Regions from separate parts of the Mesorhizobium sp. M0663 genome, predicted to be linked through region 1. Evidence: predicted binding sites of a transcription regulator. Region 1 holds the regulator's gene; the other holds the start of a gene.

Evidence for each region. Region 1 encodes PhoB, which activates phosphate uptake and scavenging genes when phosphate is short. Its sites were predicted from a motif close to TGTCATNNANCTGTCAT; they were not measured.
Region 2: ppk2 (polyphosphate kinase 2) is a predicted target of PhoB. The motif match lies at 4,794-4,810, and genes of this name have one in related genera.

The regions. Positions count from the first base shown of each region.
Region 1 covers NZ_JAMYPX010000005.1:102,387-117,379, reverse strand. The annotation lists gene NKI54_RS12745 (SRPBCC family protein) at 59-499, shown strand; gene NKI54_RS12740 (VOC family protein) at 918-1,499, shown strand; gene NKI54_RS12735 (glutathione S-transferase family protein) at 1,527-2,390, shown strand; gene tolA (cell envelope integrity protein TolA) at 2,774-3,160, shown strand; gene NKI54_RS12725 (hypothetical protein) at 3,298-3,513, opposite strand; gene NKI54_RS12720 (DUF2865 domain-containing protein) at 3,848-4,819, shown strand; gene NKI54_RS12715 (hypothetical protein) at 4,904-5,257, opposite strand; gene pstS (phosphate ABC transporter substrate-binding protein PstS) at 5,910-6,971, shown strand; gene pstC (phosphate ABC transporter permease subunit PstC) at 7,031-8,020, shown strand; gene pstA (phosphate ABC transporter permease PstA) at 8,024-8,875, shown strand; gene pstB (phosphate ABC transporter ATP-binding protein PstB) at 8,872-9,675, shown strand; gene phoU (phosphate signaling complex protein PhoU) at 9,708-10,415, shown strand; gene phoB (phosphate regulon transcriptional regulator PhoB) at 10,432-11,121, shown strand; gene NKI54_RS12680 (ROK family protein) at 11,131-12,375, opposite strand; gene xylF (D-xylose ABC transporter substrate-binding protein) at 12,662-13,702, shown strand; gene NKI54_RS12670 (sugar ABC transporter permease) at 13,845-14,993, shown strand, end outside.
Region 2 covers NZ_JAMYPX010000016.1:29,475-44,467, forward strand. The annotation lists gene NKI54_RS23560 (hypothetical protein) at 158-301, shown strand; gene NKI54_RS23565 (DUF423 domain-containing protein) at 371-742, opposite strand; gene NKI54_RS23570 (multidrug efflux MFS transporter) at 796-2,055, opposite strand; gene NKI54_RS23575 (GntR family transcriptional regulator) at 2,253-2,915, shown strand; gene NKI54_RS23580 (DUF982 domain-containing protein) at 3,012-3,269, shown strand; gene NKI54_RS23585 (hypothetical protein) at 3,321-3,479, opposite strand; gene NKI54_RS23590 (aldo/keto reductase) at 3,593-4,636, opposite strand; gene ppk2 (polyphosphate kinase 2) at 4,917-5,837, shown strand; gene NKI54_RS23600 (dihydrofolate reductase family protein) at 5,887-6,534, opposite strand; gene hemB (porphobilinogen synthase) at 6,936-7,967, opposite strand; gene NKI54_RS23610 (DUF8605 domain-containing protein) at 8,055-8,879, opposite strand; gene NKI54_RS23615 (enoyl-CoA hydratase/isomerase family protein) at 9,025-10,068, shown strand; gene NKI54_RS23620 (DUF6163 family protein) at 10,065-10,487, shown strand; gene ldtR (transcriptional regulator LdtR) at 10,690-11,205, shown strand; gene NKI54_RS23630 (L,D-transpeptidase family protein) at 11,544-12,797, shown strand; gene NKI54_RS23635 (Na+/H+ antiporter) at 12,927-14,573, shown strand; gene glyA (serine hydroxymethyltransferase) at 14,690-14,993, shown strand, end outside.

The DNA of each region.
Region 1 (14,993 bases):
CCCCATATTCGCTTCAATCATGCACGGCATTCGATGCGGATGTGACCTGGAGTGAGCGATGGCGGAATCGGTTTACACAGAGATTGAGGTCGCCGCGCCACAAGCGACCGTGTTCGCGCTTTTGACGGATCCGGACCAGATCGTGCGATGGATCGGAACCGAAGCGAATTTGGATGCATCGCCGGGCGGTCTGTTCCTCGTCAATGTCGGTGGTCGCCATATGGCGCGCGGTGAGTTCACCGAGGTGATCCCGGTCCACCGTCTTGCCTACAGTTTTGGCTGGGAAGACAACGAGACCGTGCCGCCCGGCTCCAGCCATGTCGAGATCGACCTGATCGCGAGGGATGCGGGGACACTGATCCGCTTCACGCACAGCGGACTGCCGAACGCAAAGGAGCGTGACAGCCACCGAAGGGGATGGGACCACTACCTCTCAAGGCTGAAGATCACTGCCGATGGGGGACATGTCGATCCCGACGTGCCGATGAAGAATATGTGATTTTCATCTAAGGGCCGCGGATGCCCGTAATCCGAACCAGGCGCGGCATGCGTCAACGAGGCCCCTTTGACCTGCCGTCGCCAAACCGGCCGCTCGGGAAACCTAGCGACCTGCGGGCCGCCGCACCATTACAGCTGCCGGCGACGGATCGTTTCAGCGAGCTCGGCGAAGGCGTCCGCGATCCCGGTGCCGCTCTTGGCGCCTGCGTGGAGTTCTTGAAACTCAGCGCTTCTGGCGCAACGCCTCGGATTGAATTAGCATCCGTTCATCAAAGCTCCGGCCGCACTCCTGCAGGATGCGGAATGCGGAGCGCAGGCGAGCGAGGCCGGGCGCGGTCACATGCCGGGCGCCGATCCAAGCGGGACTGGGCATCCGAACTTCCGTTCGGCGGCAAGACGGCGTGGCCGGGAGGAGTCAGATGCAGAAGCTGCAATCACAAGGCGTCCATCACATCACGCTGGTCGGCGCCGGGCGCCAGACTTCCATCGATTTCTGGGAGGGCGTGCTTGGCATGCCTTTCATCTTCGAGCAGCCCAATCTCGACAAGGCAAGCGAAAGCCATCTCTATTTCGATCCGGGCGACGGCCGGCTGATCACCGTCTTCACCGACGAAAGCCGCACGCCGGTCAAGCGGCGCACGCCAACCGATACTGGCTGCGTCCATCACATCGCTTTCGCGGTGTCGCGCGTCACCTTCTTGCAGGCGGTCGCCCGGCTCAACGAGCGTGAAATCAAGCACAGCGGCGTCAAGGATCGCGGTTTCATGGATTCGATTTACTTCGAGGATCCGCTCGGCCTTCTGATCGAGCTCGCCTCCTATCGTTTCGAGCCGCCCGCGGGCTTCACCCATGCCGACGTGCTGATGAAGGCGCACAAGATCCGCGTCGCGCGCGGCGATTACAACATCGCCGAAGTGCACCTTGCCGATGCGATCCAGGCGCTTGTCGAGCACTTGCGCGCAACCTTGTCGGAGGATCGCGCACCGAAAAATCCATACTGACGACACGCCAAACAAAGGGAGGACATAATGGCAAAGACAGCAACGAAGAGTGCGAAAAAGCCCGCCGCCAAGGCAGCCAAACCAGGAGCGAAGCCGGCGGCCAAAGCCGCCGCCAAGTCAGCGGCGAAAGTGGCAAGGCCGGCGACGAAGGTCTCCGGCAGAAAGCCCGCGAAGGCCAAGGCGAAGCCTGCGAAAAAGCCGGCGCTCACGCTCAGCATGCTGAAGCCCAGCGTCAACAATATGAGCGTTCGGGTGTTTGCACGCGCCGCCGGGCTCGATCATTCCGAAACCGACGTTTGGGGCCTCACGCGCTCGCCCGAATATATGGCGCGAAACCCGGCCCATCTTACGCCGATGATCGAGGACAAGGGCCTGCCGAGAGGTGTCTTGTGGGAAAGCTGCGCCATCATGCAGTATCTCGCCAACAAGCACGGGCTGGAGAAATTATATCCCAAGGCGCCGGCCAAGCGGGCAATGATCGACAGCGCCATGTTCTACCTGATCGGCACGCTCTACCCCTATGTGGCGCGCGCCACATATCCTGTACTGAATTTCCCGCAATATGCCGGCGAGGTCGGCCACAGCGACGCCCACCCCGACAAGAAGTCGGAAGCCCAGAAGGCCGCTATAGAAGCGATAGCCGAGCCGCTGGAGGTGTTTCACAGCTTCTTCAGGAACGGCAAGCCGTTCATCGGCGGCAAGAACCCGTCGATCGCCGACATCCGCCTGGCGGCGACGCTCGAATTCCTCGCCGTCATCGACTATGCGCTGCCCCAATGGGCAAAAGACTATATGGCGGCGATCGAGAAGAAGCTCGGCAAGGCCTATGCCGAGCCGGCCGGCGACGTGCGCGGCTATATCGCCTATGTGAGGTCGCAGGCCAACGCATGAGGCACGTGCAGGCCGGCGATCGTCCGCACGTTCTGCGGGAGCCGGTAATGATCTGGGGTAATTCTTTCTTACTCTCCCCTGTTTGCACGATGTGGGGAGCTTAAGGTTTCGTTAACCGAAACCCTTTCTACTGGTATCCACCTCCAGCTTGCGACCACGGATGTACTGGCGCGGATGGAAAGCAAAGGTCGGCTGCTCGCCGGCCTTTGCTTATTGCAGCCCTGCCGAAGTTTGCGGCTGACGGCGCTTCACGACGCCTGAATGGCTGATGAAGCGCGTTGCCGGCATCTTGTCATCGCCGATGTCGGCCCTACCATCGAAGTTAGTCACGTCGTCGAGGGCGGTTCAAGGACAGAGGCCCTGCCATGAAAAGCATTGCTGGAATGATCGTGATCGCAGGCGCCATGCTGGTGGGCGCAACCGGTCAATCGAATGCAGCGACGCTCAACACCATGCCCGAGGTCGGGGCTGCCATCCAGGCGTGCTGGACCCCTCCGGCGAATGCCGGGAATTCCACCGTCACCCTGAGCTTCAGCTTCAGGCGCGATGGCACGCTGATCGGCCGGCCCAAGCCGACCGCCATCCGCGTCGCCGGCGAGGAGAAGACGCGCCAAGCTTTTGTCGACGCGGCGGTCGCGGCCGTGGACCATTGCCTGCCGTTGAGCTTTTCACCGGCGTTGGCTCAAGGCATCCCGGGCAAGGTGTTCACTCTGCAATTCAACTCGCCCAAACAAGAACAGGCTGCACCGCGAGTGAAGGCTTCGCCTTGATCTTTTCCAAAAACCGGATTCCACTTTTCGGGATCTAGTGCATGTCGCGCAAAAGTGTGCAGCGGTTTTGCGACAACGACATGCATTAGACAAGAACCTAAGCGCGTCGCATGAGGCCCGGTCGACCGCGATGCGCTTTAGTGGCGCCTTCGTCTGGCCTCGACATGTCGCGCCAGTTCCGGCATCTCGAAGACATAGTCGCTCCAGGCCGATTCCGGTATCTGGCCGGCGAGATAGCACTCCAGCAAAAGCCTCTGCTCGTGGTCGAGTGGCCTCGGTGCGCGTTCATGGTCCAACCCAAGTGAATGGAACAGATTCCTGGTCAGGTCCGCGACAGTGAAGTGGATCGACATTTGCGGTCTCCTCCTTTGGCCGCTCAACGCCGATCCCAGGGCTAAGGTTTCAGCAACGGCCGGCCGGTAACGCCGGATTGATCGCGATGCCGAACCCGCCGCGCGCATCAAAACTTCGCCGTGGCGGGCGTCCGCCGGCGTTGCTGCCGGTTCGTCTCAATCTTGAAATAAAAATGTAATATTGAATTTACACGAGTGGATCTAATACACTAGAGCTAAAGTCTCTGGTGGCGATTTGATCTACTCCAATTAGGAAAGACTGATTTAGCTAGTACTTATCCATAGTCGACAAAGAAATCCTGTTCTCGGTGCAACAAGGATAATGGTCGTTCCAATGACACGCTTCTGGCCCCTCACGATTCTGATGCTGGTGTCGGCAATAGCCGTTGCGCTCGGCACATCCTTCTCCTACGCGGATAGCTGCGGTGCCATCAGGAGCCAATTGCTTTCGGCGGGGCGCAGCGGCGGGACCAGCCCCGAGCTTGCCCAACTGCGCCGGCAACTCGCCGCGATTCAAAAGCTTGAGAGACAACGCAGATGCACGGCGAGAACGGCCGGCTTCTTCTTCAATCCCTGCGCCGACCTGGTCAGCAGCAAGGCGGAGGTGCAACGGCAGATCGCCAGACTGTCGAATTCGAGCAGGGACACGTCCGGATTGAAGGCCAGGTTTGTCGCGCTGGGCTGCGCCGCCCCTGCTGCCAAGAAACAGCCGGCGCAGCAACGCACGGCACCCAAGGCCCAGTCCGCAGGCACAACAATTGGCGGCAATCGGATGCTGTTTTGCGTTCGCTTGTCGGACGGATATTTCTTCCCCGCGCCAAAATCGCAGTTCGCCAAGAGCGACGATCTGAAGGAAATGGTCGATCAGTGTCGCTACATCTGCGACGATGCCGGCGTCGACCTCTATACGCTGAGCGACGCCACTCGCGAGACCGAGGAGATGGTCGCGCTCGAGTCGGGAAAACCCTATGTGGAGCTACCTGCCGCGTTCCGGTACCGCGACGACGCGAACTTCAAGGCCTGCGACGTCAAGCGCTATTATCGGCGCGTCGCCGAGCTCAGGGCACGAACCGTGACACCGGCCAACATGACCAATGCCATCATACCGTTGCCGACGGCAAAGCCGGATTTTGGCATCGTCGCGGAAATTCCTGAATCCGGGATCGAAACCGCCGGTGCCGTTCCGCAAGAGGCAAAAACGCAGGCTGCCGAAGTGCAGGGGGTTGCCCAGCATCAGTCGATCGAAAGAGCGATCGGCGCGCGGCCGGTGAGAGTGGTCGGGCCGGCCTTCTTCCCGGCGGACTGACCAAGGCGGGCGATGTTCCGAGACGGCCGGATCGGATAGCCGCTTCAAGGCCTGGAGCCGTGCGCATCGACCGACGTCGGCTGGTTATTCGCAGACCATGCGGGCCCGTTTGCCGGGCTCGCTGACATTCTTGCAAGTTAGCGGCTTCGTCGGCTCCGGCGACAGCATGGGCGGGTTGTTGGTGACCCTCCTCCGAGGCGCTGCAACGGAAGCCGCGCTCCTGCGCACCGCCGGCCTTTTCGGCGTTTGCGGCGCCACTGGAAAGACGTCGGTCTCCAGTTGCGACTGTTCGGCTTGCGCCTGCGGCGAAGGCCTGTCCCAGAAACGGCGAACATCGAGCGGCTTGGGAATGATGACGGTGCCGTCATAGCTGCGCGCGCAGCCGCTTCCCAGAGGCAGCGCCAGGCACAGGAAGACAGGCAGAATCCGTCGAGACATCAGCAATACCCCTGCAAGCTTATAACGCTGCTTCGGCCTAACCGACAACCGGCGGAATAGGGCGAAGGGAGTAGATACCGTGAAGTAGAGTCGTCGCATTTCCAGTCGAAGGCGTTGCTCGAAGATCCAGCGCCGGGTCGGGCGCGGATGGAGGTCCAGCGCGAGTTAGAACCTTGCGATTCGTCAACGCTTCCAGCGTAAGGTCATGGTGCGATCGCACCATACCAAAGCCGCGCTCAGTGGCGACAATGGGATATTCGAAGTTCCGCTCCTCCAGTTACGGGCGGGAGCAGCGACCGCCGGCAAGAAACAGGGTCAGATTTACCCCAACGGACCTGTTTCGGCGATGGCGCGGCCATGACACGTTCTGGCTGCATGCAACGCGCTCCCGTCCGGCTTTTTTTCTTTTAAAGCCGGTGGCTACGATCGCCGAGCAGACGATGCCGGCCGGAATTCAAGCAAGCTGCTGATTCCAGCGGCAAACCGCGGCCCATGCCGACAAAGCCCGCGGCCGCTCCTTCTTACCCGGCTGGACGACGTTACCGGAGCGACATGAAACTGTCATGCGACTGTAATAATCGGGGGCTATTGGCCTCAGCGGGCGCCGGAGGAATGGCGCCGAGAGACCATATTCCGAACAGGAGCAGGCCACATGAGACATTTCATCCGCTCGGCGGCCGTTGCGATTGCAATGGCTGCGGCGACGACCACCCTCACCCTGTCCGCCGCGCTCGCCGCGGACATCTCCGGCGCCGGCGCCACCTTCCCCTACCCGATCTATGCGAAGTGGGCCGACACCTACAAGAAAGACACCGGCATTGGCCTTAACTACCAGTCGATCGGTTCCGGCGGCGGCATCAAGCAGATCAAAGCCAAGACCGTTACCTTCGGCGCTTCGGATGCGCCGCTCAAGGGCGACGAGCTTGAAGCGTCCGGACTGGCTCAATTCCCGATGGTGATGGGCGGCATCGTTCCCGTCGTCAATCTCGAAGGCATCAAGCCGGGCGAGTTGGTTCTCGACGGCCCGACGCTGGCCGACATCTTCCTCGGCAAGATCACGAGCTGGGATGACGAAGCGATCAAGAAGCTTAATCCCGACGTCAAGCTGCCTTCGCAGGCGATCGCGGTCGTTCACCGTTCCGATGGTTCGGGCACGACGTTCAACTTCACCTATTACCTCGGCGACGTCAGCGCGGACTGGAAAGAAAAGGTCGGCGTCGACAAGGCCGTGGAATGGCCGGTCGGCATCGGCGCCAAGGGCAATGAGGGCGTTGCCAACAACGTCTCCCAGACCGGCGGCGCGATCGGTTATGTCGAATATGCCTACGCCAAGCAGAACAAGCTCACCCACACCGATATGATCAACAAGGACGGCAAGAAGGTCGAGCCCGCCGCGGCGGCGTTCTCGGCGGCAGCGGCCAATGCCGACTGGAGCTCGCAGCCGGGCTATGGCGTCATCCTCGCCAACGAGCCGGGCGCCGAGTCCTGGCCGATGACGGCGGCAACGTGGATCCTGCTCTACAAGAAGCCGGATGATGCCGCGACCACCGGCGAAGCGCTCAAATTCTTCGCCTGGGCATACGACAAGGGCGACGAGATGGCCGGCGAGCTGGACTACGTTCCGATGCCCGACAAGGTGGTCGAGAGCGTCAAGGCCATGTGGGCCAAGGAAGTTGTCGGCGACGACGGCAAGCCGCTCTACTCGGCTATGTAATCTCCTCCAGGGAGGGCGTCGACGGCGCCCTCCCTGTTGCCTTTAATCGCGAGGACCCAATGACCATCGCTTCCGATGCCATGCCATCATCTGCAGCAGCCCGGGCCAGGGAAGCTACGGTGCGGCGCTTCGCGCTCACCGATGCCATATTCCGCGGACTCACCCGCGCTTCCGCAATTCTTGTGCTGGTCATCCTCGGCGGTGTCGCGATCTCGCTGTTTGCCGGCTCGTGGCAGGCGCTGTCGTCCTTCGGTTTCTCCTTCCTGACGACTGAAAGTTGGAATCCGGTCACGGAAAAATTTGGCGCACTGGCGCCGATCTACGGCACCCTGGTCACGGCGGCCATCGCCATCCTGATCGCGGTTCCGATCGGCATCGGCATTGCAGTCTTTCTCACCGAGCTCTGCCCGCGCCCGCTCAGGCGCCCGATCGGCATAGCGGTCGAGCTGTTGGCCGGCATTCCTTCGATCATCTACGGCATCTGGGGCCTGTTCGTGTTCGCGCCGTTCCTGCAGACGGCGATACAGCCCTTCATCATCAACGTCTTCCACGGCGTGCCGGGACTATCCAGCCTTTTCGCCGGCCCTCCTTACGGCATCGGCCTTCTGACCTCGGCGCTGATCCTTGCCATCATGGTGCTGCCCTTCATCACCTCGATCACCAAAGACGTCTTCGATACGGTGCCGGCGGTGCTGAAGGAATCGGCCTATGGCATCGGTTGCACGACCTGGGAAGTGACCCGGCGCGTGGTCATTCCCTATACCCGCATCGGCATCATGGGCGGCGTCATGCTTGGCCTGGGCCGGGCGCTCGGCGAGACCATGGCGGTGACCTTCGTCATCGGCAACGCCCACCGCATCAGTGCCTCCCTGTTCGCGCCGGGCACGACGATCTCGGCGACCATCGCCAATGAATTCACCGAGGCCGACGGCGACCTCTACACCTCCTCGCTGGTGGCGCTCGGCCTGATCCTCTTCGCCATCACCTTCCTGATCCTTGCCGCCGCCCGCTATATGCTGATGCGGATCGACGCCCGTACGGGAGCCTGACCGATGTCGACATCCTCATCGCTCCACAGCCGCCGCAAAGCCAGGAATTCGGTGATGATGGCGCTTTGCGTCGTCGCCGCCGGCATCGGGCTTGCCTGGCTGGCGCTCATTCTCGGCGCACTGGTCTATAAGGGCACAGCCGGGCTTTCGCTCGCGGTCTTCACCGAGATGACGCCACCACCGGGCGAGGCCGGCGGCCTGCTCAATGCCATCGCGGGCAGCCTGCTGATGACGATCATCGCCGTTGTCGTCGGCACGCCGATCGGCGTGCTGGCGGGAACCTACATGGCCGAGTATGGACGCTTTTCGCGCATCACCACCGTCGTCCGCTTCATCAACGACATCCTGTTGTCGGCGCCGTCGATCATCATCGGCTTGTTTGTCTATGAGCTGATGGTGCGGCCAATGGGACATTTCTCGGCCATTGCCGGCGCCGTTGCGCTTGCCATCCTGGTCATTCCGGTGGTCGTGCGCACCACTGAAGACATGCTCAACCTGGTGCCGAACGCGTTGCGTGAAGCCGGTGCCGCGATCGGCGCGCCACGCTGGGTGGTGATCCGTTCGGTCGCCTACCGCGCCGCATTGTCCGGCATCGTCACCGGCATATTGCTGGCGATAGCACGCATTTCCGGCGAGACGGCGCCGCTGCTCTTCACCGCGCTCAACAACCAGTTCTGGAGCAGCAATATCAACGCGCCGATGGCCAGCCTGCCGGTGACCATCTTCCAGTTCGCTCTCAGCCCTTACGAGGAATGGCAGCAACTGGCGTGGACCGGCGCACTCATAATCACCCTGACGGTTCTGGGCTTGAGCATCCTCGCCCGCAGCCTTACCGGACGCAGAGAGGACAGATGACACAGATGTTGTCCCCAGACATGACGATGGCCGAAACGGTCGCCGAGAAGACGAAGATCGAGGTCAAGAATCTCAACTTCTACTACGGCCAGAGCAAGGCGCTGAAGGACATCAGCCTGTCGCTGCCTGAGCGCAGTGTCACGGCCTTCATCGGCCCTTCGGGCTGCGGGAAATCGACGCTGCTGCGTGTGTTCAACCGCATCTATGAGCTCTACCCAAAACAGATGGCCGAGGGCCAGGTGCTGCTCGACGGCAAGAACATTCTCGACCGGTCGCAGGATCTCAACCTCCTCAGGACCAAGATCGGCATGGTGTTCCAGAAGCCGACGCCGTTCCCGATGTCGATCTACGAGAACATCGCCTTCGGCGTCAGGCTCTACGAGAACCTCGGCAAGTCCGAGATGGACGGCCGCGTCGAACAGGCGTTGAAGCGCGCCGCGCTGTGGAGCGAGGTCAAGGACAAGCTCAACGCCAGCGGCTTGAGCCTATCTGGCGGCCAGCAGCAGCGGCTCTGTATCGCCCGCACCGTGGCCGTGAAGCCGGAAGTCATTCTGCTCGACGAACCGGCTTCGGCCCTCGACCCGCTGTCGACTGCCAAGATCGAGGAACTGATCGACGAATTGCAAGCCGACTACACGATCGTCATCGTCACCCACAACATGCAGCAGGCGGCGCGCGTGTCGCGCCAGACCGCCTTCATGTATCTGGGTGAACTGGTCGAGTTCGACCGGACCGAGAAGATCTTCACGTCGCCCCGCGAGAAGCGCACGCAGGACTACATCACTGGCCGCTTCGGCTGAGCCGTTCCGATCATGCATATGAGGACAGGACCATGGGCGAACACACAGTCGCTTCTTTCGACGAGGATCTCGAGCAGATCAGCAAGCTGATCCGCGACATGGCCGACCTCGCCGGTTCGATGGTCGGCGGGGCGACCAAGGCCCTGTTGAATTCCGACAACGTGCTGGCGCAACGCGTCGTTTCCGACGACGCCATCATGGATGCGCGTCAACGCGAACTGGACGACCGCGCCATAACCCTGATCGCCAAACGCCAGCCGATGGCCCACGATCTTCGCCATGTGGTCGGAGCGATCCGCATGGCGGGCGACCTCGAACGCATCGGCGATCTTGCCAAGAATATCGCCAAGCGCGTGAGTGCGGTCGGCCTCAGCGCCACGCCGCGGGACCTGTCGCATTCCATCGACGCGATGGCGCAGCTGGTTCTCATCCAGGTGCAGGGTGTCATCGAGGAATATGCTGCAGGCGATGCGGCCGCGTTGGCCAAGCTGCGTGCCGCCGACGAGCGCATCGACGTCAAATACACGTCCGTGTTCCGCGAGCTCTTGACCTACATGATGGAAGATCCGCGCAACATCACCGCTTGCACGCACCTGCTGTTCTGCGCCAAGAATCTGGAGCGGATCGGCGACCATGTCACCAACATCGCCGAAAATGCGTATTATGTGCTGACCGGCGAGCAATTGCCGGTCAATCGTCCGAAGCAGGACGAAACGACAATGTCCGCACCGGTGACATGATGGGGGTGCCCAGCCGATGATCGCACCACGCATAATGGTGGTGGAGGACGAGGAGCCGTTGGGTGTGCTGCTCCGCTACAATCTCGAATCCGAAGGCTACCAGGTCGAGGTGGTGACACGCGGCGACGAAGCCGAGATCCGTTTGCAGGAGAATGTGCCCGACCTTTTGGTGCTCGACTGGATGATACCAGCGGTTTCCGGCATCGAGCTCTGTCGTCGGTTGCGGGTGCGCCCCGAAACCGAGCGGCTGCCGATCATCATGCTGACCGCGCGCGGCGAGGAGAGCGACCGGGTGCGCGGTCTTTCGACCGGCGCCGACGACTATCTGGTCAAACCGTTTTCGACACCGGAATTCATGGCCAGGGTCAAGGCGCTGCTGCGGCGCGCCAAGCCGGAAGTGCTGTCCAGCGTGCTGAAGGTCGGCGACATCGTGCTCGATCGCGAATCGCACAGGGTCTATCGCAAGAAGAGCGAAATCAGGCTCGGGCCGACCGAATTCCGGCTGCTCGAGTTCATGATGCGGCATCCGGGCCGTGTCTTCTCGCGCAGCCAGTTACTCGATAATGTCTGGGGCGAGACAATCTACATCGACGAACGCACCGTCGACGTGCATGTCGGGCGGCTGCGCAAAGCCGTCAACAACGGCCGGATGCCGGATGTCATCCGCACCATCCGCGGTGCCGGCTATGCGATCAGGGAAGATTGACCCGCCTGGTCAGGCTACGTTCTTTCTGACGCTGGGCCTCATTTGCGCGCCCGGCGCGAAAATCTCCTGGTCGACGAAGCTTAACGCCCGCATCGCGCAGCCTTCGCGGATCAGCGGCAATTCGTTCGGCTCTGTATCGAAGGAGATCGAGCCTGAATGCTGGCCGCCGGCGGTCTGGGCGATTGCCTTCCGCAAGGCCGGCTCGATCAGATCGAAGGCGGCGGCACTGGCGCCGACCATCGCGACCGGTGCCGGATCGATCAGCGCGAACAGCGAGCCGAGACCGAAACCCAGCGCTTCGCCGGCCTTGCGGTAGGCCTCGCGTTCCGGCCCATCTTTCTCGCGCGCCTGGGCCGCCAGTGCTCGCATGTCGGCGTCGCTGACGTCGGCGACCGGTTCGCTGTCTTCGCTCATCTGCCTGGCGTTGCGCCAGATGGCGTAGTTGCCGGCATAGGCCTCGATGCAGCCGCGCCGCCCGCAACGGCAGAGCGCGCCGCCCGGACGATGGATCATGTGGCCAAATTCGCCGCCCGAGGAATGCGTCCCGGTGAACAGTTCGCCCTTCAGCACCAGCCCCATGCCGATGCCATGCGAAAGCAGGATGGCGATGAAGTCGTCGCGATAGCGATCCGGATTGCGCCAGCGCAAAGCCACCGCCATCATGTTGCAGTCGTTCTCCACCGTTGCCGGGATGCCGAATTCGTCCTCCAGCATGTCGGCAAAGGCGATGTCGGTCTGCGGCGTGATCGGCGACCACAGCATGGCGCGTGCAGGGGAGTCGGTAATGCCCTGAATCGCCAGGGCGATGCGGGCGACACTGCGGACGTCAAGGTCTGGATCCTGCAGCCGGCGCCGGACGATGGCCATGCATTCACGGATCAGCTCGTCGCGCGGCATGGTCAGCGTGTCCAGCCGGCGCTGTTCCTCGGCGACCACCTGTCCCGTATAGTCGATAATGGCGGCCGACAGGAAATTCAGCGACAACACCACGGTCAGCACCGCCGCCGCTTCCGGGTTGAGGGCGAGGCCGACCTGCGGACGACCGCGTTTCAACGAAACGGGCTCGCTTGCCTTGCTCTCGGCGAGGATGCCTTCCCGTATCAGGTCGGAAGAGATCGCCGATATGGTCGAATGACTGAGGCCGGTGGTAGCTGCGATCTCAGTACGCGATGGCTGGCCGGCCCGGCGCACCGCCGAGATCACCATCGCCCGGTTGCGCCGGCGCAAATCGTCATGGCGGATTCCGACCGACATTGTTTTGCTTTCCTCCCGGTTGCCGCGGCCGCTCATGAACCGGAAGCCGTCGGTAATGTCCGACAAATAGTGTCGGATGCAGGCAAATAGTGTCAGATGCAGGTGGCGCTGTCATCGTTTATTCCGACGCTCGAAAAAACTCGCAGAGTCATCAAAATCCATCAGAATCGATGTTGACAGCAGCCGGAGATCGGGCCAGTATTTTTTCGAGGCTCGAAAAAATTAGAGCTTCTAAGCTGGTCTTTGAGCCAATTGGTCACGCCGTACGCGGCGCAGGGAGGATATGATGAAGAAATTCACGACCGCCATTCTGGCGGGTGTCGCCATGACGCTGGCGCTGGCGTCGGTGGCGCAGGCTAAAGACAAGGTCATCGGCGTTTCCTGGTCGAACTTCCAGGAAGAGCGCTGGAAGACCGACGAGGCCGCAATGAAGGCGGCCATCGAGGCCGCAGGCGACAAGTATATTTCCGCCGACGCACAGTCCAACCCCGGCAAGCAGCTCACCGACGTCGAGAGCCTGATCTCGCAGGGCGCCAACGCACTGATCATCCTGGCGCAGGACGCCTCGGCCATCGGGCCGGCCGTGCAAAAGGCACTGGACGAAGGCATCCCGGTCGTCGGCTATGACCGGCTGATCGAGAACAAGGACGTGTTCTATCTGACCTTCGACAACAAGGAAGTCGGCCGCATGCAGGCCCGCGAAGTCTTCAAGGTGAAGCCGGAAGGCAACTACGTCTTCATCAAGGGTTCGGGTTCCGATCCGAATGCCGATTTCCTGTTTGCCGGTTCGATGGAGGTGCTGAAGGAGGCCATCGACGGCGGCAAGATCAAGAATGTCGGCGAGGCCTATACGGACGGCTGGCTGCCGGCCAACGCTCAGAAGAACATGGAACAGTTCCTGACCGCCAACGACAACAAGGTCGATGCCGTAGTCGCCGCTAATGACGGCACTGCCGGCGGCGTCGTCGCCGCGCTGACGGCGCAAGGGCTGGCCGGATCGGTTCCGGTTTCGGGCCAGGACGGCGACCACGCCGCGCTGAACCGCATCGCGCTCGGCACACAGACCGTGTCGGTGTGGAAGGATGCGCGCGAGCTCGGCAAGAATGCCGCCGAGATCGCCTCGCAACTGGCCGACGGCAAGCAGATGACCGACATTGCCGGCGTGAAGGATTTCACCACGCCCGGCGGCAATACCGTCAAGTCGCTGTTCCTGACCCCGGTCGCCATCACCAAGGACAACCTCAACGTCGTCATCGACGCCGGCTGGATCAAGAAAGAAGAGGTCTGCGCCGGCGTGACGGCTAGCGCTGTTGCAGTCTGCAACTGAGCCGACGTTTCCGAGAAGTCCGAACGCCGCGGCCGCTCGCCGCGGCGTTTTTTCAACAAGAGTTGTTTTTCCGCTTCCGGCGGATAACTTCTAGGCTGCTTCCGGCATCCGCGGCAGACGGCAACCCGGCGGGAGAAACATCATGACCGACACGACGCCCAACACGCCGGTAGACAGCACGGCAGACCGGGCACGGGAATCCGAGCTCGGCATCGTTGCCCGATTTCTCAAGGCAACCGAACTCGACACGCGCATGCTCGGCATGATCGGCGCGCTGCTGGTCATCTGGGTCGGCCTGCATGTCATTTCCAGCGTACGGCTCGGCGTCAATCCGTTCGACTTCGACAGCCGGACCTTCCTGACGCCACGCAATCTCTGGAACCTGTCGGTGCAGACTTCCGCCGTGGCCATAATGGCCGCCGGAATGGTGCTGGTTATCGTCATGCGCAATATCGACCTGTCGGTCGGTTCCGCCGAAGGCCTGATCGGCGTGGTCATGGGTTTTGCGCAGGTGCATTTCCTGGTGCGAATGGTCGGTCTGCAATTAGGCAACCCCTGGATCTGGATCCTGGCACTGGCCATCGGCCTGGCGCTTGGCCTTCTGATCGGAGCGTTCCAGGGATACATCATCGCTTATCTCGAGGTGCCGGCCTTCATCGTGACGCTGGGCGGCCTTCTGGTCTGGCGGGGTGCCGCATGGTGGGTCGCCAGTGGGCAGACGATTGCGCCGCTGGATGCCACTTTCCAGCTGATGGGCGGCGGACCGACGGGTTCGATCGGTGCGCGATGGAGCTGGATCGTCGGAATTGTCGCGTGCCTGGCGGTTGTGTTCATGCTGCTCAACGGGCGGGTGCAGCGCAAGCGGTTCCGCTTCCCGTTACGCCCGATCTGGGCCGAGACGTTCCTCGGAGCCGTCACTTGCCTTGTCATCATGGGCGCCATATGGCTTGCCAATTCCTATCCTTGGCCGGTCGGCATCGTGAACAGATATGCGGCGGCCAACAATATAACCGTTCCCGAAGGCGGGCTGTTCATCGCCCATGGCATCGCCATACCCGTGCTGATGGCTGTAGCCGTAGGGCTGATCATGACCTTCATCGCCAAGCGTACCCGTTTCGGCCGCTATGTCTTCGCCATCGGCGGCAATCCGGAAGCAGCCAACCTTGCCGGTATCAACACGCGCTGGGTGACCATGAAGGTGTTCATGATCATGGGCGTGCTGGCGACGATCGCCGCAGCGATCTCGTCAGCCAGGCAGAACTCGTCGACCAATGCGCTGGGCACGCTGGAC
Region 2 (14,993 bases), on a different contig from region 1:
GCATCCGTTCGAGCGCGGAGGCCCGGAAGCGGCGAGACAGGACCGGTCCGTGGATTCGCGACCTGGGTTTCCTCGTAGGACGCAAGCGGAGCTGATCGGTGGCCTATTTTTGTGCCCGCTGATTGGATCGATTCAAAAAACTAGAGGAGATTAAGCCATGCACCCGATCAAGCATCTGTTCGAAGACATCTATCGCAATTATTGGGGCATCTCGCCGGCCACCGAACGGCCGGAGCGGCGGCGTGTAGTCAAGACGACCAACAGCGATGGCCAAGTCCGGCCCGAACGTCCGCGAGACTGAGCTGGCAAGACAGAGCTCGTGGATCGAGGGCGGCTGGCGAAGGAGCAGCGGCCGCCATTGGTTGCCGCATCAATGGCGGCGCGGGCGCACCAGCGCCGAGGCGGCCATCATCAGCCAGCCGCCGATGAGCAACGTGCCGCCGATCGGCGCCGACATCGGGAACAGCCGCGAGCCAAGGAAGTCGCGGGCCAAAAGATCTCCCGAGAATAGCAGAAGCCCGACGAGAAGGATGAGGCTTCCGGTTCGCAGGATGCTATTGCCACCGAGCAGCCCGACGGTAAGGAAGACCGGCGCATGCAAGAGCAGGAAGGATGCGGCCGTACCGACGAAAGCGCCGCCGAGATGTGCCGCCGCCGCCGAAAGCGCCACGCCGGTTGCGCCGCATAGGCCGCCGGCAAGAACCAGAATGCGGCCGCCTGCCGCGTGTTCATCCGTGCTCATTTCCACGCCTCCGTGATTCCTGGCGACCGCCTGAGATAGTGCCGCGAACCGTGTCAGGATTTGCCGGCTTCCGCCAGCATGTCGCGTTCGCGGCGCGACTGGACCAGCCAGTTATAGGCCGCTCCGCCCGCCATCAGAATGGATGTGCCGAGAAACACCGAGCGCATACCGAAATGGCCGCCGGCGAAGCCGCCGAGCAACGGTCCGGCGACCTGCCCGACATATTGCGCCGAGATCGACAAGCCCAGTACGTTGCCGCCGACCCCGTCGGGCACATTGTGGCGGATGACGCTGGTGATGCAGGGCAAAAGACCGCCAAGCGCCAGGCCCATCAGGAAACGCAGGCCGACGAGTTGCCAGCCCTGGGTAACGAAGGCCTGCGGGATCAGCAGCAGCGCCGAGACGGCGAGTGCGGCAACGATGACGTTCCAGTGGCCGATACGGTCGGCGAGCTTGCCGAGCCGCGACGCCGACAGGATGGCGCCGAGCGCTGCCGCGGACATGACGATGCCGGAGACCAGCGTGACCTGGCTCTGATCTTCGATGAGCTGCTGGACATAGACGGTGATGATCGGCTCGATCGACATGGTGGCGAAACTCAACAGCATGCCGGTCGCCAGCATGGCGACGACGCGGCGCTTGTCGGGAATCTGCGACCAGCCGTCTTTCACTTTTTCTTCTGACGCGGCCTTGGCGGCAACCGGGCGAGGGGCCTCCTTGATCAGCAAGGTGGTTGCCAGAAAAGCCAGGAAAATGACGCCGCCGGCGAGCAGGAATGTGGCGCGGATGCCAATCAGCGGCGGCAGCGCGCCGCCAAGCAGCGGACCGACCAGGGCACCGGCCGTGATTCCGGCCGACAGCACGCCCAGCGCCCAGCCGGAGCGATCCTTCGGCGTCTGCATGGCAACCAGGATGGTCGAGCCCGAAGAATAGCCGCCGGCAAAGCCTATCAGCAGGCGCAAGAGCACCAATTGCCAGACGGTCTGCACCATGCCGGTCAGCGACATGCACAGCGCCATGCCGAAACTGGCGCGCACCAGCATCAGTTTGCGGCCGTAGCGGTCGCCTAACCGCCCCCACAGCGGTGCGACCAGCGCGGCGGCAAGGAAGGTGGCGCCGTAGGCGATGCCCGACCACTGCACGATCGCCGCATGGCCCTTGGCGCCCAGCTGCTCGACGTAGAGCGGCAGGAAGGGCAACAGCAGCGTCATCGCCACAAGCGTGCTGAACGAGCCGGCAAAACACACGGCGAGATTGCGGCGCCAGTGAACGTTATATGTGCCTTGCACGGCGAGGGTGGCGTCTTGCGGCATGTCTGTCCTGTCCGGCCAGCTTGCATGAAAACTTGCTGTGGATACCGATTTGGGATACCAAGCTGGTATCTGTCATGAACGCAAGCCCCGTCGCTGTCAATGCGGGCCTCTCAAACATGATCGACAAAGGCCGGCGTGATCGGCCAACGCCGGCCAGTGACCCGATTGCCGGAACGAATGACCTGAACGGAACGCCAATGTCGCAGATGCAGAACGTCGAAAAGCAGCTTCGCGAGATGATCCTCGGGCTCGAGATCGGTCCCGGCGAGCGGCTGACGGAGCGCTGGGTTGAAAGCCGCTTCGGCGCCTCGCGCACGCCGGTCAGGGCTGCGTTGCTGCGGCTCGAGACCGAAGGCCTGATCTGCCGCGACGGCCGCGGCTGGATGGTCTCGCCCATCAATCTTGCCGAGCTGGAGCAGATCGCCGTCTATCGCGAGGCGGTCGAGGTCGCGGCACTCAGACTAACTTGCACCTTGCAGGACAGAAGTGCCGTCGAAATTATCGAGGCGATGCTCGATTCCTGCGACGACCAAACCCCGCGCGAGGAATGGCATCGTGTCGGCATGGATTTTCATATCGAGCTGGCACGCCTGTCAGGCAACGAGTTCCTGTTCAGAGCGGTTCGCGATGCGATGACGCGCCTGTCGCGCGCCCGCTGGCTCGAGGTTCGCGACGAGGCAGCGCTTGGCCGTGCCTGGGCCGAACACCATGCCATTCTGTCGGCGGTGCGGGCCGGCGATGCCGATAGCGCCGCCCGCCTGCTTTCGGCCCATATCATCGGCAGCCGCGACCGGCTGGTGACCTCGCTGCGCAACGACCGGCGCGGCCTGCGCGCCCGGGGATTTGCCGTCGTCGCCTGAGTGAGGATCGGCTGCCATTGATCACGAAAAGAGCAGATGAGCGAAGAATGCTACTTTCGGTCTCGCTTCGCAAATGCCGATGGCGTAAGAGCGGCGATGGAAAACAACCGATTTGACACACCCGTGACCGTCAAGGGCGCGGCGGGAAGCAATCAGCTCTTGCGTACGGCCCGCGAGGCTTCCGACTACCTCCTCAACAATTGGCCCGGCAAGCGCAGCCCCAAGCACCGCGAAGCGTTGCAAGCCTGTCATGATGCGCTGGCCGGCGACAAGCCGGCCATGAACGCAAGACGGGCCTTCATTGCCGCCGCTCGTGAAGTGAACGTCTTCGTTAGCGACAAGGCGCCCGCCTGAGGCATAGCGGGATTTGACCGAGGCCCGGACCGCCTGACAGGCCGGGCGTCATCACTCGGTCGTTTCGGTTTTGGTTTGGGACTCGCTCTCGCCCTCGGGCTTCGATCGCTCCTTGGCTGCGACCTTGGCAGCCTGCTTTTCCGCCTTCTTGGCAGCCTTCTGCCGGTCGCGTTCCTTGCGTTCCTGACCGTAGTTCGGTGCTCGTGCCATATCGGTTCCTTTCATTGTGCTTGGCCTTTGCCTAGGAGCATTGGACCGCAAACACAACACCGCAAGGCACGATCGGGCTCCATATCTCGGCGCAGTCCGGAGAGCCCGGCTTTTCAGGCGCCGTCGCGGTCGAGGACGAGATCGGCCGGACCGAACCGGTCCTTTGCGGTGAACTGCTGGTGCCAGTAGGGATAGAGCACGGGCGGCCTGCTGACCACGTCGAGGCGTGTGCGCTCCTCATCGCCAAGCACCAGGCTTGCAGCAGCGATATTGTCCTTGAACTGCGCTTCGGTTCGTCCGCCGATCACCAGCGAACTGACGGCGGGCCGACCAAGCAGCCAGGCAAGCGCCACTTGCGCTGCCGACACACCGTGGTTCTTGCCGATATCGATCAGCACGTCGACAATCCGCCACAGCCGGTCCTCGTCGCGGATCGGCGGTTCCGACCAGCCGCTGAGCTGGCGGGCGGTCGGCTGGTCACGGTGGTATTTGCCGGACAGCAACCCGCCGGCAAGCGGGCTCCAGACCAGCACGCCGAGCCCCTGGTCGACCGAGATCGGCAACAATTCGTACTCGGCCTCGCGCGCTTCCAGCGTGTAATGGATCTGCTGGGTGACGAAACGTGGCTGGTGCTGACGGTCGCTGATCCCCAGCCCCTTCATAACTTGCCAGCCGGAATAATTGGAGCAGCCGACATAACGGACCTTGCCCTGCGCGACCAGCGTGTCGAGCGCGGCGATGGTTTCCTCAAGCGGTGTCAGGCCATCCCACTCGTGCAGGAAATAGATGTCGATGACATCCGTCCTGAGCCGCTTAAGGCTCCTTTCGCATTCGCGGATCAGATGGTAGCGCGACAGGCCTTCATCATTGGGGCCTTTGCCGATCCGCATGCGCGCCTTGGAGGCGATCAGCACGTCGCCCTTGCGCTTGCCGCCGAGCGCCTCGCCAATGATCTCTTCCGACACCCCGTTCGAATAGACGTTGGCGGTGTCGATGACATTGACGCCGGCATCGATGCAAAGGTCGATCATCCGGCGCGCCTCGTCGAGGTCGGTCTTGCCGACCGCCGAAAACGCGCCGCCGCCGCCGAACGTCATGGTGCCCATGGTCAGCGTCGAAACCTTCAGCCCGGAACGGCCGAGAGTGCGGTATTCCATGTCGTATCCTCACGATTTATCGGGAAAGGGCGTTGCAGACGACAGCCCTCAATGAACCGGCTATTTGTAGGATAATTCGTTCCGCTTGTCGCCCGTTCCGCAGGACAAGCTCGATCACATCTTGCGGATTGAAACGCACAGCCAGCGCAGTAGTGGCTGCAATAAAACCGTCATTGCCGGCCTATACTAACATCGGTCCAGCGCTTCGATTTCCGGCCACCGGGCCGGGCGGCAGAGCGCCTGACAGCGGCCGGCAAGGCCTGTAAGCGGAGCAGCGCAAATGACCGAGATAAAACAGAATTCCCCGGCCAGGGACTGGCTGGAAGCGGAACTCGCCGACACGCTCGATGACGACTATGAGCTGGAAATCTCGGAGCCGGCGCTGTCGATGGAGATCGCCAAGATCTACAAGAATGCGCATCCGCCATCGATCGACCGCCTGCAGTATTTTCGCGATCTCATCACGCTGCAATCCGAATTGATCAAGCTGCAGTCCTGGGTCGCCTATCACAAGAAGAAGCTCGTTGTGGTCTTCGAGGGCCGCGACTCGGCGGGCAAGGGTGGCGTCATAAAGCGCATCACCCAGAGGCTTAATCCGCGCATCTGCCGCGTCGCAGCACTTCCGGCGCCGACCGAGCGCGAGAAGTCGCAATGGTATTTCCAGCGCTACGTTCCGCATCTGCCGGCCGGCGGCGAGATCGTGCTGTTCGACCGCTCCTGGTACAACCGCTCGGGCGTCGAGCGGGTAATGGGCTTTGCCCAGCCGGATCAGGTCGAGGAGTTCTTCCGTGACGTTCCGGATTTCGAACGCATGCTGGTCCGCTCAGGCATTACGCTTGTCAAATACTGGTTTTCGATCACTGACGAGGAGCAGCAGATGCGCTTTTTGAGGCGCATCCATGACCCGATGAAGCAATGGAAACTGTCGCCGATGGACCTCCAGTCGCGCGTGCGCTGGGAGCAGTACACCAAGGCCAAGGAAGAAACGTTCGCCCGCACCAATATCCCGGAAGCCCCGTGGTTCATCGTCGAGGGCAACGACAAGAAGCGGGCACGGCTGAACTGCATCGACCATCTCCTCAAGCAGATGCCCTATGAGGAGGTGCCGCACGAAGAGATCACACTGCCGGAGCGCGTCTTCAATCCCGAATACGAGCGCCAGGTACTGCCGCGCGAACTGTATGTGCCGGAGAAGTACTGACTAAAGCGGCGAGGAGGGCGGCGCCTCCATGGCGGCGCCCTGCAACAAGCTAGGTGCGCTCGATGATGACATGCGTGGCCTTCGGCGTCGCGACCTGCTCGCTGCAGCGATAGCCGAGCTTGGGCATGTCGATGCCGGCAAAAAGGCTCTCGCCGGCGCCTAGCAGGACCGGTGAGATCGCCAGATGCATTTCGTCGATGAGCTTTTCCTTGAGATATTGCCGGATCGTAGAAACGCCACCGCCCAGCCGTACATCCTTGCCGTCAGCCACTGCTTTCGCCTTCTCCAGCGCTGAGTGGATGCCGTCGGTCACGAAATAGAAGGTCGTGCCGCCCTCCATGACAATGGGATCACGTGGATGGTGCGTGAGCACGAAGACCGGCACATGGTAGGGCGGGTTGTCACCCCACCAGCCTTTCCAGCTGTCATCCGGCCATTCGCCGCGGATCGGCCCGAACATGTTGCGGCCCAGGATCCACGCGCCGATGTTTTCGAAGCTGTGCGCGGCGAACGCCTCGTCAGTGTCCGTGGTCCCGCCATCCTTGCCAAGGACCATCTTGCGGAAGGTGCGGGTGCCGAACATCCATTCGTGCAGGGCTTCTCCGCCAACACCCAGCGGGTTCTTCAGATCTTGGTCGGGACCGGCGCCGAAGCCGTCGATTGACAAGGTGAAAGCGCTGACGCGAAGTTTGGACATGAGAGCCTCCTCGATAACCAATTGTGAGATGCAAGCAGTTATCGGGGTAGCTTAACTGATTGTATTTTGCAAGCGGTATTTTGAATCGCCGACGGGGTAATCGCTTCCAAATCATGTTGGAATAACCAATCTCAATGTCGGCGCCGCCCGTCATCCGCCTGCCGGCAGCTTCTCCCCGTATAGTGACGGGGAGAAGGGGCTGGCCGCAACGTCGATGTTTTTGCAACGCTGGAGATTGGTGAAATCTTTTACGAACGCGTTTTTCTCCCTGCCACTTTACGGGGAGAAAATGCCCGGCAGGGCAACGAGGGGCAGCGTAAACTTGAAGCGATGTCCTGCGGCGTTCCATGTCGCGCTTTGGACGAACGAACACTGCTCGATGTAGACGCTACAAAGGCGCATCACCCCTTGAGCATCGCCGCCACTTCGGGCGCAAAGTAGGTGAGAATCCCGTCGCAGCCGGCGCGCTTGAAGGCGAGCAGCGATTCCAGCATCGCCTTTTCGCCGTCGATCCAGCCATTGGCGGCGGCGGCCCTGATCATCGAATATTCGCCCGAGACCTGATAGGCGAAGGTCGGCATCTGCAACTCGTCCTTCAGCCGCCGGATGATGTCGAGATAGGGCAGGCCGGGCTTGACCATCAGCATGTCGGCGCCCTCGGCGAGATCCTGCTCGGCCTCGCGCACCGCTTCGTCGGAATTGGCGTGATCGATATAATAGGTCTTCTTGTCGCCCTTGAGCAGGCCGGCGGTGCCGACCGCCTCACGATAGGGGCCGTAAAAAGCGGATGCGAACTTGGTCGCATAGGACATGATCGCTACATCCTGAAACCCATTGGCGTCGAGCGCATCGCGGATGGCACCGATACGGCCGTCCATCATGTCCGAGGGGGCAATGATGTCGGCCCCCGCCGCCGCCTGGATGACGGCCGCCGCCGTCACTTGCTCCACCGTTTCATCATTGACGATAATGCCTTCGCGCAAGATGCCGTCATGGCCATGCGAGGTGAACGGGTCAAGCGCGGCGTCGGTGATGATGCCGATCTCCGGCACTGCGTGCTTGATGGCGCGGGTGGCGCGGTTGATGATGTTTTCCGGATCGAGGATGTGCGAACCGGTCTGATCGCGCAGGCCGAGCTCCACATTGGGGAAAGTGGCGATCGCCGGAATGCCAAGCTTGGCCGCGCGCTCAGCCTCCTTGACGGCGAGGTCTAGCGACAGGCGGAACACGCCGGGCATGGCGGCGATCGGTTCGCGCAATTGTCTGCCGTCGACGACAAAGATCGGCCATATCAGATCGTCGACCGACAGCCGGTTCTCCTGGACAAGGCGGCGCGACCAATCGGCCTTGCGCATGCGCCGCAGCCGCCGGCTGCCGGTGATCTCGTCGACGCTGCGCGCGCCGGCAGGCTTTGCAGGGGTGAATTTGTTCATCGCAAAAACTCCGGATCGGGCGGCTTTTACCACGAGCCTGCGCTGCTGACCAATGCGACACGATTGTGCCAGCGGTCCTGTCGGGCGCTATTCTGGTTGGCCATTGCCCGACAGGATCTGCGCAGCACCCCGCATGGCGACGCGGAATGCCTCGTCGAAGCTGACGCCGCGCACTTGCCAATTGTAGCTCTTGCCATTCAAGGCAAGCCGCCAGTCGGCTATCCAGCCCAGTTCCTTGTCGCTCCAGACGATACTGCCGGCGAGCGCCTGGTCGGCTCCGGCCTTCCTGGCAAGCTGGTCCAGCGTCGTGATATCGGCATGGCGCAGGGCCTGGTCGTCAAGCTTCGAGGCCGACAGCAGCGACGCTTCGGGAAACACAATCCGCATGACCAGCGGACCGGTGGCATTGACGAAGGATTCGCGCATCGCCGCCCCGCGCTCATCGTCGGCGGTCAGCGCGAACTGCCTTGTGCCTTGCTCCGCCGCCAGGAAAATTGCCAGGCGTGGCCGCTCGCCAAGCCATGGTTTGCTGCCGAGCGTGGCAAGCACCGGATCGATAACGTCAGGCCTGTACAGACAAGTGAGATCATGCGGCCGGTCATGCGTGCCTTGTTCGTCATGGATTGGAATGCCTTCGAGACGGTCGCGATAGCGGAATTCGGCAACGAAGCTGCCGGCCTTGTCGCGCAGCGCCGCCATCTCAGTTTTCTTCGGCAGCCGCTGATCGCCGGACACACGAACCAGCACCGCATCGAGGCAGGCCTTGAAACCGATCTGCCTGTTGACCTCGCCCTGGCCGGTGACGATGGTCTGCGATTGATAGAGCTCGTCGACGGTTTCGGCCGATACGGGAGGAGTGTTCGCAGCGATCAGGCCGACCACCACAACAGCAAGGCGCGGCAACCAAGGCATGGTTCAACCTTCCGGTTCAAAGCGCCAGCATTAGCACTGGGTGACGCCGACGACCATGCAGCGGATTGGGCGCCGCCATTGACGCGGCCATGCGCCACGCTTTAGCACTTCACTCCCGGCGGGCGCGGGGAGGGATTCTCTGGCGATGGATTTTGGCGGAGGCGACGAGATTCGCTTCGAAAGATTGGGCAGGGCCGGCGTCGTCACGCTGACGCGGCCGCAGGCGCTCAATGCCGTAACCCACCGCATGGTCAAGGCGCTGGACAAGGCGCTGCGCAGTTGGGAGCGCGACGACGGCGTCGACGTTGTCGTCGTCAAGGCCGAGGGCAGGGCATTTTCGGCGGGCGGCGACATCCTCCACATCTACGAAGCCGGCCGCGCAGGAAGGCCTCCGGTCGATTTCTTCGCCGATGAATACCGGCTGAATGCCCGCATCGCCCGCTTCAAGAAACCCTATGTCGCGGTGATCGACGGCATCGTCATGGGCGGCGGCGTAGGTATCTCCTTCCATGGCTCGCAGCGAGTGCTGACCGAGAACGCCCAGTTTGCCATGCCCGAGGTCGGCATCGGCTTTTTCCCGGATGTCGGCGCCAGCCATCTGTTGCCGGATCTCGGCGGCAGCTTCGGCATGTATCTGGCGCTGACCGGCAACCGCATCCGCTATGGCGATGCTTTGTGGTCGGGCCTAGCCACCCATACGATCAAGGCGGAGGGCCAGGCCGGCTTCCTCGACCGTCTGGCGGAAAGCGGCGACCCGGAATCGGTGCTGCGCGGCTGCTTCGTCCCGGCCAGGCGCGAGACCGACAGGCCGACGCTGGAAGCCATCGCCCGGCATTTCGCGCAGCCGTCGCTGGCCGATATCGTCGCTAGCCTGGAGCGGGCAGCCGCTGCCGACGAGTTCGCGGCAAAGACGCTGGCCACCATCCGCACACGTTCACCGACCAGCTTGCATGTTGCATGGCGCCAGATCAGCGCCGGGCAGACGTTGTCGATGGACGAGTGCATGAAAATGGAGTTCCGTATCCTCAACCGCATGCTTGCCGGGCACGACTTCTATGAAGGTATCCGCGCCGCCATCATCGATAAAGGCTCGACGCCGCAATGGCGGCCGGCAGGCATCGATGACGTCAGCGCCGCCAACGTCGACGCCTATTTCGCACCGCTCGGCGAACGGGAACTGAAGCTGTGAGCGAGGTCGCCTCGAGACGCGTGGTGCTGCAGCCCTCGACGATCGAGGTCATCTTCGCCTGGTTCCAGCGCGTCATCGCCGGCTACTGTCTGCTGTTCGGCATCTTGTACTGGATCCGGCTGATCGGCTTTTACCCCGGCCCGTTGTGGCGCTTCGACCTGATGCCGGTGCACTGGCAGGTGGCGGCGGTGGTGCTGGCGGTGTTTTTTCCGTTCGCTGCCGCCGGCCTCTGGATGCTGGCGTCCTGGGGGCCGGTGATCTGGTTCATCTGCGCGGTGACCGAGTGCGTCATGTATGCCGGCTTCCCCGAGCTGTTCGGCCACCGGCCGCTGATCGTCGCCTCGCACCTTGCGGTGGCGCTGCTCTACATAGTGTTCCGCGTGGTGATCTGGATCCAGAAGCGGCAACCCCGGCGATAGCAATTCCGGCCAGGATCGTTGGCTAAATCTTTAGGTTAATTATCCTTGCTGGGGTGACCGTCCGTTAAGCCTCTTTCGAAACCCCTTACCGGTAAGCTCTTGTTAGCCTTGGCGTTTAAGTCGAATTTTATGAGTATTCGATAGTGTCGCGATCAAGGTGAAGAACAAAAAATCACCGGGCGACAAACGAGAGGCAAAGACAATGATCAATTCGCGTCCGGCGGCGAAGACCGCCAACGTATCCGATGACCGCCGCGAGGCGATCCGTTCGCTGTACATGGAATCGCTGCAGCTGGTCGAGCGGCTGCATCGCCGTCTGCTTGACGTGATCAAGGACGAATTCGACCGCAACGGTCGCTCCGACATCAACGCCATCCAGGCGCTGCTCCTGTTCAACATCGGCAATTCGGAGCTGACCGCCGGCGAACTGCGCTCGCGCGGCTATTATCTCGGCTCGAATGTCTCCTACAATCTGAAGAAGCTGGTCGATCTCGGCTTCATCAACCACCAGCGCTCGCGCATCGACCGCCGTTCGGTGCGGGTTTCGCTGACGCCGAAGGGCAATGAGGTGGCGGAAGTCGTCGCCGGCCTCTACGAGCGCCATGTCGGTTCGATCGAGCAGGTTGGCGGCATCAACACGGAAGAGTTCAAGCAGATGAACCGCGCCCTGCAGCGCCTGGATCGGTTCTGGAACGATACCATCGCCTACCGGATGTAATCGCATCCGCCGCATCAAGATCTGAAGCTGGACTACGGAAGTGCTGCCGCGGAGTCGACCAAAGGCCGGTGCCGAAAAGCACCGGTCTTGCCGTTTCGTCAGGCCGGCCGATCCAAATTCGAGCAACAGCCACGTTGCCGCCATATTCCAATGGAACCGAAGATGCGGGTGATGCTGGGGCCAAAGCCGTGCATTTGTCCTGTGCCCAAGTCACTTCCCCTGTGTTTTTACACCGAAGTGATGCGGGCCATGGTTGGCTAATTGTTAAGAAGCCAACTCTAGAGTGCGGGCGAGACCGCCCGGTGAGTGGAATTGTAGCAAGAATGTCTGGAACGTCCATGAGAACCAGCCGCCGTTTCTTCCTTTCAGGAGCCTCCGCGCTCGCAGCCGCTATCGTCGCCGGCCGCGCCAGTGCGCAGGATGTGATCGGGGATATCCTGAAATCCTCGGCCCGCGGCAACTGGGACGACCAGTTCGACGCCCGCCCCAGCCAGGGCGGCAAAGTGGCTTCGACGCTGCCGATCTTCAGCCTGCAGACCGTTTCGTTTACCGAGCAGGCGGTCGCGCAATACCAGAACATCGTCGCCCAGGGCGGCTGGGAGCCGGTTCCCGACACCAAGAAATTGCAGCTCGGCGTCGATGATCCCGACGTGGTCCCGCTGCGCAAGCGCCTGATGATTGCGGGCGATCTGGCGCAGAGCGCCGGCATTTCGACAGCCTTCGATTCCTATGTCGACTCGGCGGTCAAACGCTTCCAGGCGCGCCATGGCCTGCCTGCCGACGGGACGCTGGGCCAGTATTCTTATGCGGCGATGAATGTTTCGGCGCCAATTCGGCTCGGCCAGTTGCAGACCAATCTGCAGCGGCTGCGCGAGCGTGCCGGTACTCTAGGCAACCGTTACGTGCTGGTCGACATCCCGGGCGCACAGATCGAGGCGGTCGAGAACGATCGCGTCGTGCTGCGCCATACCGCGATCGTCGGCAAGATCGACCGCCAGACGCCGATCGTCAATTCCAAGATCAACGAGATCATCGTCAATCCCTACTGGAACGCGCCGGTCTCGATCGTGCGCAAGGACATCATTCCGCTGATGCGGAAGGACCCCAACTATCTCAAGGATAGCCACATCCGTCTGTTCGCACCGGATGGCAGCGAGGTTGATCCGCTGACCGTTGACTGGTCGACCGACGACGCCGAGAAGTACCGCTTCCGCCAGGATCCGGGCGCCGGCAACGCGATGGCCTCGGTCAAGATCAATTTCCCCAGCCCGGACGGCGTCTACATGCACGACACGCCGCAGCAGAGCCTGTTCGGCAAGCTGATGCGCTTCGATTCCTCTGGCTGCGTGCGGGTTCAGAACGTGCGCGACCTCGTCACCTGGATTCTGCGCGACACACCGGGCTGGGATCGCCAGCATTTCGAGGCGGCGATCAAGACCGGGGAGAACACGCCGGTGCAGGTCACCAATCCGGTGCCGGTTTATTTTCTCTACGTCTCGGCCTGGTCGACAGGGCCGGGCGTGGTCCAGTTCCGTGACGACATTTACGGCCTCGACGGGGCCAACGAGCTGCAGATCACATCCGCGCTCTAAGCAGCTGAGTTCATTTGCAAAAAGGCCGCCGGAAGGGCGGCCTTTTTTCGTTGCCGGGGTCTTTCGCGGAAAGCTTTGCTGGGCCGATTGCCGGAAAAAGGACGCGGCGCTGTAGTCGGAAATCGCATCATGCATGTCGCAATGTTCATTCTGGTCGTGCTCATCTTCGTCGCCGTTTCGGGCGCGCTGGTCCGGCTGGTGCGGGTGCCGCTGCCGGTACTGCAGATCGCCATCGGTGCAGCGCTCGCCTGGCCGGTGCGCGGCATGCATGTCGAGATCGATCCCGAGCTGTTCCTGCTGGTGTTCATCCCACCGCTGCTGTTCAGCGACGCCTATGGTGCGCCGAAGCGCGAACTGATCGCGCTGCGCGGGCCGATCCTCGACCTCGCCATCGGGCTGGTCTTCTTCACCATTGTCGGCTTCGGCTACGCTTTGCACTGGCTTGTCCCGAGCATCCCGCTCGTCGTCGCTTTCGCACTTGCTGCGGTGCTGTCCCCGACGGATGCGGTGGCCGTCTCCTCGATCGTCGACAAGAGCCTGGTCCCGGCCCGGCTGATGCACATCCTGGAGGGCGAGGCGCTGCTCAACGATGCGTCGGGCCTCGTGATGTTCCGCTTTGCGGTGGCAGCTGCCTTGACCGGCAGCTTCTCCTTCGTCGCGGCGTCCGTGACTTTCCTCTATGCCGTCGCTGCCGGCATCCTGGCCGGCGTGGCTGCCTTGTTCGTCGCCGCCAAGGCGCTGCAATTGCTGAACCGTATCGGCGGCGTGCCGGCCGAGGTGCAGGTGCTGGTCATGGTCCTGCTGCCGTTCATCGCCTATCTCGGCGCCGAGAATGTCGGCGCCTCGGGCATTCTGGCGGCGGTCACGGCCGGAGTGCTCACCGGCGGCTCCGGGATTTTCCGCTTTCTCGGCGTCTCGGCACGCATACAGACCGTATCGCTGTGGACGACGCTATCCTTCGTCTTCAACGGCGCGCTGTTCATCCTGCTCGGGTTGCAGCTTCCCGAAATCATCGGCAACGTGCCGCCTGAGCTCGGCAGCCGCTATCCGGTCATCCAGCCAATCGCCACGGTGGTCGCGCTGACACTATGCCTGATCGGGCTGCGCTTTCTGTGGATCTGGGTCGGCGACATCGCGACGCGCGTCTCAGCGCGATTACGCGAGCAGAAGGCCGAGCCGTTCGGGCTGCGCGTCCGGATCGCCGGCTCTGTTGCCGGCGTGCGCGGCGCCATCACGCTGGCCGGCATCCTGTCGCTGCCGCTCGCCATGCCGAATGGTTCGCCCTTTCCGGCGCGCGACGTGGTGATCTTCCTCGCCGCAGGCGTCATCATCTGCTCATTGCTCATTGCCAGCCTTGCCTTACCCAAGGTGGCACGAGGGCTGGTCGAGCCGGGCGAGGATCCTGGCGCTGCCGAGGAGCGTCTTGCGCGCGTGGGCGCGGCCAAGGCCGCCATCGCCCGCATCGAGAGCATGGCCGGCGCGACCGACGGCGATGAAGGGGAAACACCCGGCGCCCGGCTTGCCACCGCCGACAGCATCGTCGCCGGCTACCGTCGCCGCATCGCTGCCTCCGACGAAGCCGACGAGGCGCGCGCCGAGGCCCGCGAGGCCGGACGGCTGGAACTCGAATTGAGGCTGGCGGGCATTGAGGCCGAACGCGCAGCGGTTCGCGCAATGTTTCGCAGCGGCCGGATTAACGACCATACGATGCAGGCGCTGTTCACCGAGATCACGCTCACCGAGGCCCTGCTGAAGGGCCGGCAGGCAAGGAAATAGAGGCTGCCAGTCTCTCTGGCGCAATCCGGCCAGCAAATTTCGCGCTGCAAACGTGGCGGGCCGAAAGCAACTGTGTTAATGGCGCGACAGACTCCGAACCTTGAGGATTTCAGCCCATGGCAACAGCAGCGGCAGTGTCGAACAAATTCGAATCCTTTTTCGAAACCACGCTTGCCGATGCCGACCCCGAGATTTTCGGCGCAATCCGCAACGAACTCGGCCGCCAGCGCCACGAGATCGAGCTGATTGCCTCGGAAAATATCGTCTCGCGTGCCGTGCTCGAGGCACAGGGGTCGATCATGACCAACAAATATGCCGAGGGCTATCCGGGCAAGCGCTACTATGGCGGCTGCCAATTCGTCGATGTCGCCGAGGAACTGGCCATCGAACGCGCGAAAAAGCTGTTCGGCTGCAACTTCG